2 regions of the Limnobaculum parvum genome follow, and region 1 is predicted to be linked to the other one. Evidence: predicted binding sites of a transcription regulator. Region 1 holds the regulator's gene; the other holds the start of a gene.
The links. The regulator LexA, encoded in region 1, represses DNA repair genes until DNA is damaged. The targets are predictions, from matches to a motif close to TNCTGTATGTACATACAGNA.
Positions count from the first base shown of each region.

Region 2: a site for LexA is predicted at 5,491-5,510, ahead of uvrB (excinuclease ABC subunit UvrB). Genes of this name have one in related genera too.

Region 1 covers NZ_CP029185.2:3,281,629-3,289,293, reverse strand. The annotation lists gene HYN51_RS13750 (tryptophan 7-halogenase) at 283-1,773, shown strand; gene plsB (glycerol-3-phosphate 1-O-acyltransferase PlsB) at 1,893-4,361, opposite strand; gene HYN51_RS13740 (diacylglycerol kinase) at 4,482-4,859, shown strand; gene lexA (transcriptional repressor LexA) at 4,948-5,559, shown strand; gene zur (zinc uptake transcriptional repressor Zur) at 5,794-6,243, opposite strand; gene dusA (tRNA dihydrouridine(20/20a) synthase DusA) at 6,454-7,452, shown strand; gene HYN51_RS13720 (aldo/keto reductase) at 7,643-7,665, opposite strand, start outside.
Region 2 covers NZ_CP029185.2:2,156,049-2,163,713, reverse strand. The annotation lists gene modE (molybdenum-dependent transcriptional regulator) at 1-735, opposite strand, end outside; gene HYN51_RS08950 (AcrZ family multidrug efflux pump-associated protein) at 929-1,072, shown strand; gene modA (molybdate ABC transporter substrate-binding protein) at 1,285-2,058, shown strand; gene modB (molybdate ABC transporter permease subunit) at 2,055-2,744, shown strand; gene modC (molybdenum ABC transporter ATP-binding protein ModC) at 2,744-3,811, shown strand; gene HYN51_RS08930 (pyridoxal phosphatase) at 3,981-4,805, opposite strand; gene uvrB (excinuclease ABC subunit UvrB) at 5,616-7,637, shown strand.

The sequences.
Region 1 (7,665 bases):
ACAGTGGGTTCAGGGATGAACGTACGTAATATAAGACAACATATTATGCTATTCCCTCCTCGAGTTTCCCCGTTAGCAAGCTAAGGAAATATTGCTTTATTCTTTCTTTCGCTATTTATGTTCTTATATCGCAAATAAGTTAGTTTTTCATTTTGATTTATTGCTTATTCTTATTTCTTTTGTAGAACATAGATAGCTTAAAATAACAGTCATTAGGCGAGTTGTTTAAAGTATCGACTCATCATAACAGTTGTATCAAACATAAAATGAAAGAGGTTACTGATGTTAAATTTGAGAACGCCAAAGCGCATCGTTATTCTCGGTGGTGGAACAGCAGGATGGTTTGCAGCGCTGACGTTACGCCGTATTTTTAGTGCTAATGTGGAAGTTCGGGTTATTGAATCCAGCCAGATTGGTATTGTTGGCGTTGGTGAAGGTGGACTGCTGAATATTCATGATGCGCTACTGCGTAACCAGATCGACATAAAAGAGTTTATGGCAGAGACCGATGCTACTTTTAAGTGGGGTTTCAGTTATGAAGGTTGGCGTACGGGTAAAGCTGATGATAAATTCTACCATCTGTTTACCTCTGCTCGCGGTGAAGGCGCCCAGTGGGTTGAGGGTGGTTTCCTGCCATATTATTCTGCATTAATTAATCAGGGTGTACCGCTAGAGTCATGGATTCGCGGTTTCCAACTGATTAAAAATAATGCATCAATGGAAGAGGCGATTAAGGCAGTAGACGAAGATCGTACCGATCTGGTGACTTCTTTCCACTTCGACAGTTACAAAATTGCCAAATACATGAAGAAAGTGGCACTGTCTCGTGGTGTGGTTCATGAAGATGTACTGGTTAAAGATTTCGTTCGTAATGAAGAAGGACTGGTTACCAAGCTCATCACTGAGAAAGGTGAAGTTGAGCTCGACTTCCTGATCGACTCCAGTGGCCTGACTCGTCAGGTAATGGCAAAAATGCCTGGTGCCCGTTGGCAGACCTTTAAAGACTATCTGTTGATGGATAGCGCAATTCCATTCTATATGCCTCATCCAAATAAAAATCCAATGCTGATTACTCGGGCAATCACTATGGATGCTGGTTGGATGTGGCAGATTCCTCTATCTACGCGCGTTGGTGCTGGTTATGTATTCAGCAGCAAACATAAAAGTGAAGCCGACGCCATTGATGAGATTCAGAAGTATCTCGGATTTGAAATTGAGCCTCATAAAACGATTCGCTTCGATCCAGGCTGCTATGAGCAAGTGTGGATTAAGAACGTTATGTCTCTGGGCCTCTCTTCCGGTTTTGTTGAGCCGTTGGAAGCAACTTCAATTGGTCAGATGATCGAACAGTTACGTAACTTTGAGCGCGTGCTGGTATCAAGCCAAGGCATCATCTCTGAGAACAGTATTCGTGAATATAACGAAGCTAATCTGGCGTCATGGCACGGTATTCGTGACTTCCTGCGTATGCACTATGACTGTACTCGCAACGATACCCCGCTGTGGCAAGAAGTCAATAAATCGCCAATGACGGATCGTTATGCTGAATTCAGAAAATGCATTCAGGAACGTACACCTCACCTGATTGACGTAGAAAACTACGCTATCAATGGCTGGGGCGGTATCTTCCATCCGGTTAACTGGATGTCGGTTGCGGTTCCTTTAGGGCTGGTACCGGTAAGTGCAGCAGGTATGGACTTACTGTGGTTGTCTAAAGATAAGCAACAGAAAGCGCTGGATTTCGTTAAGAAGGTCCAAGAGAAGGGCTGGTAATATTGCCTTATCTATAGAACGAAAAAAAGCCTGCTGATTAGCAGGCTTTTTTGTGGCACTCATTCAGACGGTGAACTGGGTGCCCGTTGAGTTGAATCGGCACCGGTACAGCCCCTTTATCAGAGGCTGGTTACTTGCTCTGTTGGCGTTTCGTTTTCTGATGGTGCAACAGTGACGCTTTCAATGGTTAGTTTTACTTCTGGCGTCATCAGGCGAGTCAACATGTCATACATGGTCTGCATGTTTTCCGGCACGGCATCACCCACATCATTGATATATCCTTCAGTACGCAGTGTTGCCACCAACGTAGAGAAAACTGCCTTATCAAAAAATTCTGGCGCATTGATACCGTGTAAAACAGAGAGACGTTGAGCCAGCAAGCGACTCTCCTTCTCCAGCATACCGCGGTTAATACTTGGGTTATTGCGTAGCAACGAAAGTGTAATGGTATAGCGCTGTAGTGTTTCTCTGACGCCAGCGGCTAGTAACTGTAGCGTACGAATACGGGAAGGCGTCAGCACCAGTAAACCATCTGCCTGCTGGCGGATAAGATTCTGGCGTTCCAGTTCATCGATCAAGGTATCTATTACCACAGGTAGCTTTTCGTCACTGTAGTGCATAAACAGCTCTTCACGTAGCAGTGGATAGATCAGCGAAACCTGACCAATAATCTGCTGGCGGGAGATCCCATCGTGGTGCATTACAATGCTGGCGATAAGCGATGGCAGAACGAGCATATGATGAATGTTATTACGGTAATAGGTCATCAGAACCGCTTGTTCACGCGCTAATATGATGATCTCACCGGCGTTGTCTTTCTCTACCTCAAACTTACTCATTTTCAGCGCATGTTCCAGCATCTGTTCTGGCGTGCTGGATGGAACGGTCGCGTCTTTAGCATAAGGTACATTGCGTAGTAGCTGGGTATAGCAATCAAGTTGTTCCAGCAGTTGCTCGCGGGTTAGGGCCCGTTGGCGAGACGCCAATAATGCAGTACAACATAGGTTCATAGCGTTAGCTGCGGCTGCTTTATTAATGTTAACCATCAGCTTGCTAGCAATTTGATTGACAGTCGGTGTTAACCAGTTTGGTCTTGGGGTTTCTATCGGATCGATAGACTCTCTCCAGTTTGGTACATTTTGGTTCAGGTAGGTCATTAAGGGGATGGGTTCACCAAAGTTCACATAGCCTAATCCCAAATTACGTAACTTACGCATGGTACGTATTACCTGCCAGAGGTTCTCTTTCTCTTTGGTCGCGCCACGGAGTTCATTGGCGTAAGTACCCACTTCCATCACGTGCTCATAACCGATGTACACGGGTACAACAGTGATAGGGCGGTTGCCGCCGCGCAGCATCGCCTGAATGGTCATTGAAAGCGTACCGGTTTTCGGTTCCAGCAATCGGCCTGTACGTGAACGCCCACCTTCAACAAAGTATTCAACGGAATAACCACGGCTGAATAATTCGCCCAAGTATTCACGGAACACCGTAGAGTAAAGCTTGTTGCCTTTAAACGTTCGGCGAATAAAGAATGCTCCCAGCCGACGGAAAATAGGACCCGCTGGCCAGAAGTTGAGGTTGATACCGGCAGCAATGTGCGGTGGTACCAGTCCTTGATGATAGAGCACATAGGAGAGCAGAAGATAGTCCATATGACTACGATGGCTTGGTGCATAGACAATACCATGACCATCCTGTGCTAACTGACGAACGCGTTCGGCGTTATGGACATGGATACCTTGATAAAGTCGGTTCCATGTCCAACTGAGCACCCGATCAGTGACTCGCAGCGTTTCATAGGTAAAGTTAGCTGCAATCTCTTCCATCATCTCGACGGCGTTTTGTTTGGCTTTAGTCAGCGATATCTTCTTTGATGCAGCCTCTTCCTCAACCGCTTTTTCAATGGCTTTTGAGGTCAGTAATTTATTGAACAGATCCTGACGCATCGGCAACTTTGGTCCGGTTGCGGCAAGGCGCTGTCTGGCAAAGTGCATACGGGCAACGCGAGCCAGCTTTTGGGCTATGGTCTTATCGGTACCGTGCTCATTCGCCATATAACGTAATGAAACAGTTTGGGAAAAGCGTACAAAACTGTCGCGGCCTAACCACAACACCACGAAAAATTTCTGAATTCCGTTAAACAGTTGAAGGCGAGGAGCGTCATGGCTTTCATGACCTTCGCGACCAGGAGAGCGACCAAACATCACGGAGACTGGAATCATCTGGATATCCAGATCGGGATGATTGCGGTGCAGGTCCAGATAATCGTGAAATAGCTTTATTGACTCTTCTTTTGGGGCGTAATAGCTGAAAACCCGTGGGCCTTCATGAATAAAAACATAACGGGGCAGTAGCTGACCATCAATCTCATAAGGTTCTAATGGGTCGGGTAATTCCTGAGCCAAACACTGTCCACGTAGGGTTAACAGGTCTGCTTTTGAGTTATAGGGCAGGACATACAATATTGGGCGTGTGGTATCTAATCCCAGTTCAGCAATGGGATCAGAAGGAATACACTTGCTACGAACCAGCATTTTTATAGGTATATTCAATAGCTTATAGTAAAGTTTACGCCAACCAGACATAAATATTTCGAGCCTCATATAGATAACGAGTCGCCAGAATACCAGAACTCGGCGCGATCTGTGATGATGTGATGAATGATTATTGCTAAAATTGGGCAGAATTTTTTTGAGGATTGATGAATGAACCAAGTGACAGGGCTTACTCGTATCATTAAAGCAGCAGGATATTCATGGGGTGGCTTACAGGCCGCCTGGAAAAATGAAGCTGCTTTTCGTCAGGAAATTGTGCTGCTGCTGGTGGCCATTATTCTCGCCAGTTGGTTGGATGTCACCCTCGTTGAACGAATCTTGCTGATTGGTTCGGTGGTATTGATTGTGGGTTTTGAAATTATCAATAGTGCGATTGAAGCGGTCGTTGACCGTATAGGTACCGAACACCATGAGCTTTCGGGTCGGGCGAAGGACATGGGATCTGCGGCTGTACTGATTATGATATTACTGGCGCTGTTTGTCTGGGTTTCTGTGCTTTGGAGTCATTTTTCTCGATATATCTCGTAAATATGAAATATGAAGGTTTTCATCTAGCGGATACCTGTATATACTCACAGCATAACTGTATAAAAAAACAGGGTAAGGGAATCGAAAAATGAAAGCATTAACCGCTAGACAGCAACAAATTTATGACCTGATTCGCGATCATATCAATCAGTCAGGGATGCCGCCGACTCGTGCAGAGATTGCCCAAACCTTAGGGTTTAAGTCACCCAATGCGGCAGAAGAACATTTGAAAGCTTTAGCTCGTAAAGGGGTGATTGAGATCATTAATGGGGCATCTAGGGGGATTCGTCTGCTGCTGGAAACGGAAGATGTAGGCCTCCCGTTAATTGGTCGAGTCGCCGCAGGTGAACCTTTACTGGCTCAGGAACATGTGGAAAGTCATTATCAGATCGATCCGGCGCTGTTCAGGCCGCACGCTGACTTTTTACTGCGCGTTAGCGGCATGTCAATGAAAGATATTGGTATTATGGATGGCGATCTGCTTGCGGTGCATAAAACTCAGGATGTACGTAACGGCCAAGTGGTGGTTGCACGTATTGATGATGAAGTCACGGTTAAGCGTCTGAAAAAACAAGGTAATGTTGTTGAGTTACTGCCTGAAAATGAAGAGTTTTCACCCATAGTGGTTGATCTGCGTGAGCAGAGCCTAACCATTGAAGGGCTTGCAGTGGGTGTTATTCGTAACGGCGACTGGATGTAATTAAGCAATATCCAAAAATTAGATATTGGCTGATGTGAAAACGGATAGCGAATATAGCAGAAAATCAAAAAGCGCCTTAGGGCGCTTTTTGATTTTCTGTCCCTTTGAGCGAGGCTCAATACGCACCGACGTTAAGTCCAAATGGCCTTCCGATCGAGCACAAAGCAAATATTATTTCTATTTTTAAGGAGGTGAAATAGAAAGGATAATTAAAATGGATTAATAGTTAATGTATTATTTATTAGCACATTGTGAACAAATACCATGAGTTTCCAGTACGCTATGCTGAATCGTGAAGTGACTTTTTTCCGCCAGTTCTTTCAATCGTTGATCTATACCTTCTGCGTGATGCTCGGTCACTAATCCACAGCTATCACAAATGAACAATGCAGAAGTGTGCAGCGGCTCACCTACATGATGGCAAACTACATAGCTATTGGTGGATTCGATTTTATGAATAAAGCCCTGCTCAAGTAAAAAGTCGAGTGCGCGATAGACCGTAGGGGGTTTGGCTTGAGGTTCAGCGACACGCAGCAGATCTAATAAGTCATAGGCGCTGATAGCATTCTTTTGTTCCGCCATTAGGCGTAACACCAGACAACGCTGAGGAGTTAAACGCACTGCTCGCTGATCGCACAGCTTTTGGGCTTTTGTCAGCATAGACTCAATATTGGCTGATTTCATTGGTATCTCTGTTATTCACAATCCTGATAATGATTCTACCATGCTTAATAAAGAACGCCGATAGCATATCCCTCAACCGAATAATCGTGGGAAGGGCGATAACAACAGTTGCCGTTTCTATGGTAAAATGTCGGTAATCATCCCGCCGAACCCCATGCTGGTATCGCGTTCGTCGATCAAGAAAACTATCTGGTAGCCGCTAATTTCTTTATGAATTCTGATAAATCAATACAATACCCCATGCAGCGCTTTTCCGTTGCCCCGATGCTCGACTGGACCGATCGCCATTGTCGCTATTTCCACCGCTTATTAAGCGGGCAAACGCTGCTGTATACCGAAATGGTCACTACCGGCGCGATCCTGTTTGGCAAGGGAGATTATCTGGCATACAGCCGGCAAGAGCAGCCGGTTGCGTTGCAGCTAGGGGGGAGTGAACCTCAGGCGCTGGCGGAATGCGCTAAGCGCGCGGAAGAATTGGGCTATAGCGAGATTAACCTGAATGCTGGCTGTCCTTCCGATCGGGTGCAAAACGGACGTTTTGGCGCTTGCCTAATGGCGGAACCTGAACTGGTGGCTGAATGTGTCAGTGCAATGAAGCAGGCGGTTTCCATACCGGTAACGGTAAAAACACGAATTGGGATTGATGACTCTGATAACTATGAGTTTTTGCAGCGTTTTATTTCCGTTGTTTCAGAGCGGGGCGGTTGTGATAACTTCACGCTTCATGCGCGCAAAGCCTGGTTATCAGGTTTAAGTCCAAAAGAGAATCGGGAGATTCCACCGCTGGATTACTCTCGAGTCTATTTGGTTAAGCAAGAGTTCCCTCATTTGACCGTTGCCATTAACGGTGGCATTAAAACGTTGGAAGAAGCGAAGGTTCATCTGCAACATGTTGATGGCGTGATGATGGGGCGTGAAGCCTATCAGAACCCGGGGATACTAGCGCGAGTTGATAGTGAACTCTTTGGTATCGAACGGGAAATCCCTCAGGCCGCTGCGGTAATTGAGGCGATGTATCCTTACATTGAGCAGGAGCTCTCTAAAGGCACTTATTTAGGACATATCACCCGCCATATGCTGGGACTGTTTCAAGGGATCCCCGGCGCGCGTCAGTTCCGCCGGCATTTAAGTGAGAATGCGCATAAAGCCGGAGCGGATGTTGAAGTATTGCGACAGGCACTGGCGATGGTGACGGAGAAATCCAGTTAAGTTTGTTCTAAATCCAAATAGTAAAAAGCTTCTATGACAGAGTCCCTTAGACTGCGGACTGACTTACTCAACGGGCATCAATGGATATTCCGGCCGTAATGACAATTATGCGTATGTCATCATTGAGCCCGGCCGGAAAACCATCTTTAATGCAACTATTACGTTTTTTTTGGTTTTATCACGGAACGACTTACTCGTGTCCCGCCAGATTTC
Region 2 (7,665 bases), 1.1 Mb from region 1:
TGTTTGTCCGACCCGAACAGAAAGAACGTCAGCCTGTTGATGAGAGAGGGTAGAACAGAGCGTTTCTCCCCCATCTAACTGTAATAAGACTTCGCAACGTTGCTCCTTGGTACTGACGGATGTCACCGTACTTTGCAGACAGTTATCACTGGCGGCGAGGGGGTGGTGATGTAAATCAATCATCGGCGCTTTGATCAACGCTAATACCTCTTTCCCTTGGGTAAGTTGCAGCCGCTGGATACTTTGCTGAGTTAGGGAGGCATGAATTTCGGTTTTGCCATCATTCATCAGCAAAGTAACACAGTCTGGTTGATTGGTTGGCTGTTGGTCGAGAATGGTACCAAAAAATTGATTACGGGCACTGGTTTGGAGTGAAAATCGGGCGATGGCGGCTAACAAGCTGTCTAACGGCATTGAGTCATCTTGTAATGCATTGAACGCCTTTTGTTGTATTTTTTCCAGCAGATCATACAGTTGAAGTAGGCGTTTACCATAAGGTGTCAAATGCGCACCACCCCCACCTTTACCGCCGGTTGCGCGCTCTACTAACAGATTATCGGTCAACTTATTCATCTCATTGACGGCATCCCAGGCGCTTTTATAACTGATCTCTGCCAGCTTGGCTCCCTGACTGATAGAACCGGTATGCTCAATTTGTTTTAGCAAGGCGATACGGCGAGGATCAGCAAATAGATGACCTTGTAATTTCAGGGTAAGTAAGATTTCAGCATTCATCGCGATAGGGTCCGTTTGGTAAAGACGTACTACATTGTCCTTCATTTTTATCATTCTACCAAATTGCCAGTCAGCACAGATAGATGAAAATTATCAGCAGATAGCTGATAAACTCTGTGTTATATTAATGAATACCGCTGGTAATAAAACCACCGCGAACATGCTTTAGCATGATGAGTTAAATGAGGAACTTATGTTTGAATTATTAAAAAGTCTGATATTTGCTGCCTGTATGGTTCCCGTGGTGATGGCAATTATTTTGGGATTGATTTATGGGTTGGGCGAAGTGTTTAACTTTATTTCAAAACTGGGTCCAAGCAAAAGCCGTAATAACTAATCCCAGCAGGGATTAGCCTAAATCTGAATATGAAAAGACACCGGCCTGCAATGCAGGCCGGTGTCTTTTTGTTTCTGTGATATCACGTTGCAGTAATTTTCATAAATCAAACATCGGGCAATGACAAGTAAACAGGAAAGCGTTATATTTTAAAATACATACCGAAGGGTGATATTGACTGATAATAGTGACAATAAAATAACGAGGCTTAAATGAAGAACAAACTGAAACTCACTCTGGTTGGGCTGTTAGCCGCTACTTTGCTACAAACCGCATCAGCAGCGGAGAAAATTACCGTATTCGCTGCTGCATCCTTGACCAATGCGCTGGAAGAAATCGCAACAGACTATCAAAAAAAGAGCGGTGTAGAGGTCACTTCCTCGTTTGCCTCTTCTTCAACGCTAGCCCGTCAAATTGAACAAGGCGCACCGGCAGACATGTTTATCTCTGCTGACCAGCAGTGGATGGATTTTGTTGTTGAAAAGAAACTGATGGATGATAAAACGCGTGTAACCCTATTGGGTAACGATCTGGTTCTGGTTGCCCCGGCTGACAGTCCATTGAAACACGTCAATGTCAGTAAAGTGACTGACTGGTCATCTTTATTGAAAGATGGACGTTTAGCCGTAGGCGACCCCGATCACGTTCCAGCGGGCATCTATACTAAACAAGCATTAACTTTCCTTGGTGTTTGGGATCAACTGTCACCAAAGATGGCGAGAGCAAACAACGTGCGTGCAGCATTAGCGCTGGTTGAACGCGCTGAAGCCCCGTTAGGTATTGTGTATGGGTCTGATGCGGTAGCCAGCAAAAAAGTAAAAATGGTGGGTATTTTCCCTGACGACAGTCACTTACCGGTAGAGTATCCTATGGCGGCGGTAAAAGACCATGCGACCCCGGCAGTGCAGGCGTTTGCTAAATACCTGACTACGCCGGAAGCTTCAGCAGTATTTGAAAAATATGGGTTCAGTCCACGTATTAAATGATGTTATCTCAATATGAGTTAGAAGCGCTGCTGCTCAGCCTTAAAGTGGCTGGAGTGGCCGTGGCCTTCAGTTTACCTGTCGGTATTTTTGTTGCTTGGATTCTGGCGCGCTGCCAGTTTCCTGGTAAAGCATTGCTGGACAGCGTTATTCATCTACCTCTGGTATTGCCACCAGTCGTGATCGGTTATTTACTGCTCATCGGCTTTGGCCGCAAAGGTATTATTGGTGAATGGCTATATCAGTGGTTCGGCTTCAGCTTTACCTTTAGTTGGCGCGGAGCCGCTTTTGCTTCAGCGGTTATAGCTTTTCCCCTGATGGTCAGGGCAATCCGATTGGCGCTTGAAGCGGTGGATACCAAACTGGAACAAGCCGCCAGAACGCTGGGCGCGGGTTTTTGGCGCGTCTTATTTACCGTCACCTTGCCTTTGGCTTTTCCCGGCCTGTTAGCGGGTGTAGTACTGGCTTTTGCCCGATCGCTGGGCGAATTCGGTGCAACCATCACCTTTGTCTCTAATATTCCCGGTGAAACCCGTACTATTCCGTTAGCGATGTATACCCTCATTGAAACGCCCGGCGCAGAAGGGGATGCCGCTCGTCTGTGCATTATAGCCATTTTGTTGTCATTAATATCGTTGCTAATGTCTGAATGGCTGGCGCGCTGGAGTCAACGGAGGCTGAAAGGCTGATGTTAAAGCTAAATTTCAAACAGCGCTTGGGTGCGTTGGAGATGGATGTTGCGGTTGAAGTGCCCGGAGAGGGGATTACCGCAATTTTTGGCTTGTCTGGTGCTGGCAAAACGTCACTGATTAACGCAGTAAGTGGATTAACTCGACCAGACAGCGGCGAAATTATTCTAAACGACAGGGTGTTGGTAGATTGCTCTCGAGGGATTTACCTGCCACCGGAAAAGCGCCGTATCGGTTATGTTTTTCAAGATGCGCGCCTGTTTCCCCATTACAGCACTAAAGGCAACTTGCAGTACGGTATGCAGCCACAAATGCAGCGTCAGTTTGATGATATTGTTGAGCTATTGGGTATTGCTCATCTGCTCAAACGTTTTCCCATCACTTTATCCGGTGGTGAAAAGCAGCGGGTAGCAATTGGTCGTGCTTTATTAACAGCACCTGAATTGTTGTTGATGGACGAACCCTTAGCCTCACTGGATATACCGCGCAAGCGAGAGCTGATCCCTTATCTAGAACGTCTGGCGAAAGATGTGAATATTCCCATATTGTATGTGACCCACAGTATGGAAGAGATTCTGCGACTCGCTGAACAGGTGATCGTGCTGGACAGTGGAAAAGTCAGAGCGGCCGGGGAGCTGGAAAGCGTATGGGCCAGTGATGCGATGGCACCGTGGCGACAGCAGGATGAGCAAAGCAGCGTACTGAATGTGACCTTACTGAAACAGCACGATAAGTATGCGATGAGTGCGTTGGCATTAGGAGAACAGTGCCTGTGGGTTAATCGGGTGGATGTACCACAGGGGCAACGATTACGGGTTCGTATTCATGCGGCGGATGTCTCTTTAGTCTTAACTAAACCACAAGATAGCAGTATCCGTAATGTGTTGGCTGCGGAGGTAACAGAAATTCACCCTTCGGGCGATCGCATTGATGTGAAGCTATTAGTGGGGCAACACGCTATTTGGGCCAGAATTACCCCCTGGGCTCGGGATGAATTACACATTTGCGTAGGGCAGGCACTGTTCGCGCAGGTGAAGAGCGTGTCGATTAGCCGAGAGGCATGGTGATGGTGGCGTGATGTTTTGCGGGTTGGTCGTTCTAATATTTGGCCCGTAAAAGTAAGGAGCTTAGATGGGCAAGGAGTACGGTCGGAAGACATGTTAAGCCACCAGACATTATTTTCAATGAATAAAAGCCTCCAATTGGGAGGCTTTTTTCATCATGACATCACTCTGCTTACTGTTGCAAAACGCGCTCGCGGATAATATTGGCGATGGTTGGCGTCTCGTTTTCTCCGGCTATCAGATCGGCATGCATCTTTACCTCATCACTGCTGTTACCCATTGCGACGCCTAATCCGGCCTGAGACAGCATACTCACATCGTTCAGGTTATCGCCGAATGCGATCACATTATTCATGCTAATTCCCTGAGATTCGACCCATTCACGCAGTCTGTTGCCTTTGCTGTTACCTTGTTGAGTCAGATCTATCTGGTTATGCCATGAGCGTTCACAAGTTAGCCCTAGCTTTTTCTCTACTAGGTTACTGAAGTGATTAAGTAAATCTTCATCATCGCTGGAGGTGGCAAACTTCCATACGTTGTCAGCCTGATTAATCACCGTTTCGAATTTATCCACTTGGAGCATAGTAGGGCGCTGATTCTCCGGCAGGCGAGCGGCCCAAGCATACCAGCGGTCAATGCTGTCATCTTTTTGCTCGAAGGTCATGGCATTATCAATGTACATCAGGCTTTGAATCGGATGATTACGCAGTAGTTGAACTACCTGAGTTGCCTGAGATTTTGTTAGCGGCGTTCCGGACAGAACCTGCTGCTTTTGATAGTGATAGGTGTAGGTACCATTACAGCAAATAGCCGGTGTATCCAGTTGCAAAGCCTGATAGAAGGGGTGAATGGCTACATGATGGCGTCCGGTAACAATAACCACTTTGACTCCTTGCTGACGAGCAAGCGCAAGGGTATCCAACGATTCCTGCAAAATCTGTTTTTGCGAAGTGAGTAAAGTACCGTCTAGGTCGAGCGCAATAATCTGATATTTCATGGCGGCTAATTGTCTGTTGTTGATACGGTTGGCGGGAGATGAAGTGCTAATTCGAGCATAAAACCAGCATATTATCAAAGTTTAATTCCATACTGTTGATATCTGCGGTTTGTAACACGTTGGTTACCAAATCAGGTTACCATGATGATAGGAAAATCTTACAGTGAAAGAAAATGAAGGTAATAGTAGGTTGAAAAGTCATCAAAAAACACGCAAGCAAAATTTTTTTCAATTATTTATTAAGAATAAATCGCTGGTAAACAGGGTAAAAAAAAATTTAGCGGGGATGTTTTTCTCGGCGTTTCTGAAAAAGGCACCTGACGCAATGCAGCAGTATTAGTAGGGAAATTTTACTTATCCACTATTCCTGTGGATAACCTTGTGCATTAACGTTAGAAAAATCATCTCATCCCAGCCCTGATGCGGCTCTTCCAGTTTTTGTTTGCATTCTCAGCGCTGGTGAAAAAGTATTAAATATCATTTAGTTATCTAAAATCAAGTGGCTGATATAGGACAGGAAATGCGGCAGTGGATATGATTGAAAAAATGTGTCGATTTGAAGAATGTCAACTCGTTTTTGGGGATAAATGACATTTCTATAGCTTGACTATTAGCCCTTCTGGATATACTTCCCTTTATGAAAAAATAGTTGTTTAAAATTATGCGGTTACTAAAATTAGGTTTTTACTGGTTTAATATACAGTATAATGGGAGTGGTAAAAAGCTGTCCAGCTCCACATAATAGAAATTGCGATCTCTATCGGACATTCTTTTCAGATAGCTAATCTTTCAATTCAGGCAGCGTGAATCATGAGCAAAACATTCAAATTAAACTCGGCTTTTCAGCCCGCCGGCGATCAACCGGAGGCTATTAGGCGGTTGACTGAGGGATTGGAAGATGGATTAGCTCACCAAACGTTACTTGGGGTAACCGGATCCGGTAAAACGTTTACCATCGCCAACGTCATTGCCCAGTTGGAAAGGCCTACCATGATTCTGGCACCGAATAAGACGCTGGCCGCTCAGCTGTATGGGGAAATGAAAGCCTTCTTTCCTGAAAATTCGGTGGAGTATTTCGTCTCTTACTATGATTATTATCAGCCAGAAGCTTATGTTCCCAGCTCGGATACTTTCATTGAGAAAGATGCCTCGATTAACGAACATATTGAACAGATGCGACTGTCGGCGACCAAAGCTTTGTTGGAGCGACGGGATGTGGTTCTGGTGGCTTCGGTTTCCGCCATTTATGGTCTGGGCGATCCCGATGCCTACCTGAAAATGATGTTGCACCTGACGCGCGGCATGATCATCGATCAGCGTTCGATTTTGCAACGATTGGCCGAATTGCAATATACCCGCAACGATCAGGTATTCCAGCGCAGTACTTTCCGGGTGCGCGGTGAAGTGATTGATATTTTCCCTGCGGAGTCGGACGAGTATGCCCTGCGTATTGAATTGTTTGATGATGAAGTAGAACGCCTGTCGGTTTTTGACCCGCTGACCGGTCAGGTTCAGCAGGTGGTTCCCCGTTTTACTATCTATCCTAAAACGCACTATGTCACACCGCGTGAACGCATTCTGGAAGCTATCGAAGGCATCAAGGTTGAGCTGGCCGATCGTCGGCGAATGCTACTGGCCAATGATAAGCTGGTGGAAGAGCAGCGCTTGAGCCAACGAACCCAGTTTGATATTGAGATGATGAATGAGCTGGGTTATTGCTCCGGCATCGAAAACTACTCACGCTATTTGTCGGGGCGTGGAGAAGGCGCACCGCCGCCAACCCTGTTCGATTACTTACCGGCTGATGGCCTGTTGGTGATTGATGAGTCCCACGTAACCGTGCCTCAATTAGGTGGTATGTATCGCGGTGACAGAGCGCGTAAAGAGACGTTGGTAGAATATGGCTTCCGTTTGCCTTCAGCGTTAGACAACCGCCCCCTGCGTTTTGAAGAGTTTGAGCAACTGGCTCCGCAGACTATTTATGTGTCCGCCACCCCAGGAAATTACGAGCTGGAGAAATCCGGTGGAGAAATTATCGATCAGGTGGTACGTCCTACGGGGCTGTTGGACCCACTGATTGAGGTGCGCCCCGTTGCTACTCAGGTGGATGACTTACTGTCTGAAATTCGTATTCGGGTGGAGAAGAATGAGCGGGTGTTGGTGACTACGCTAACCAAACGGATGGCGGAAGATTTGACTGAGTATCTGGAAGAGCACGGGGAGCGGGTGCGCTATCTACACTCAGATATTGATACCGTTGAGCGAGTAGAGATTATCCGCGATTTGCGTCTGGGTGAGTTTGATGTACTGGTGGGTATCAACCTACTACGTGAAGGTCTGGATATGCCAGAGGTGTCATTAGTGGCTATTCTGGATGCGGATAAAGAAGGGTTCCTGCGTTCCGAACGTTCACTGATTCAGACCATTGGTCGTGCGGCACGTAATTTAAACGGCAAAGCGATTCTCTACGGCGATAGAGTCACTAAGTCGATGGCAAAAGCCATTGATGAAACAGAACGTCGTAGAGCGCGGCAGATAGCGTATAACGAGGCCAATGGCATTGTTCCGCAGGGGCTGAATAAGTCTATCGAGGATATTCTGGAGCTGGGTCAGGGGCTGGGGACACTGAAACATGCCAAAGGCCGTGGTAAGAAGAAAGCGGCAGAGTCAGAGGCAGATTACACTGCACTGACGCCGCAGGCGTTAGATAAAAAGATTCGCGAGCTGGAAGGTAAAATGTATCAACATGCGCAGAATCTTGAGTTTGAAGAGGCGGCTCAGTTACGGGATGTATTGCAGAAACTGCGGGAGCAGTTTATTGCGATATCGTGATGCGGTTTTTGATTATTTTGAAATAGCA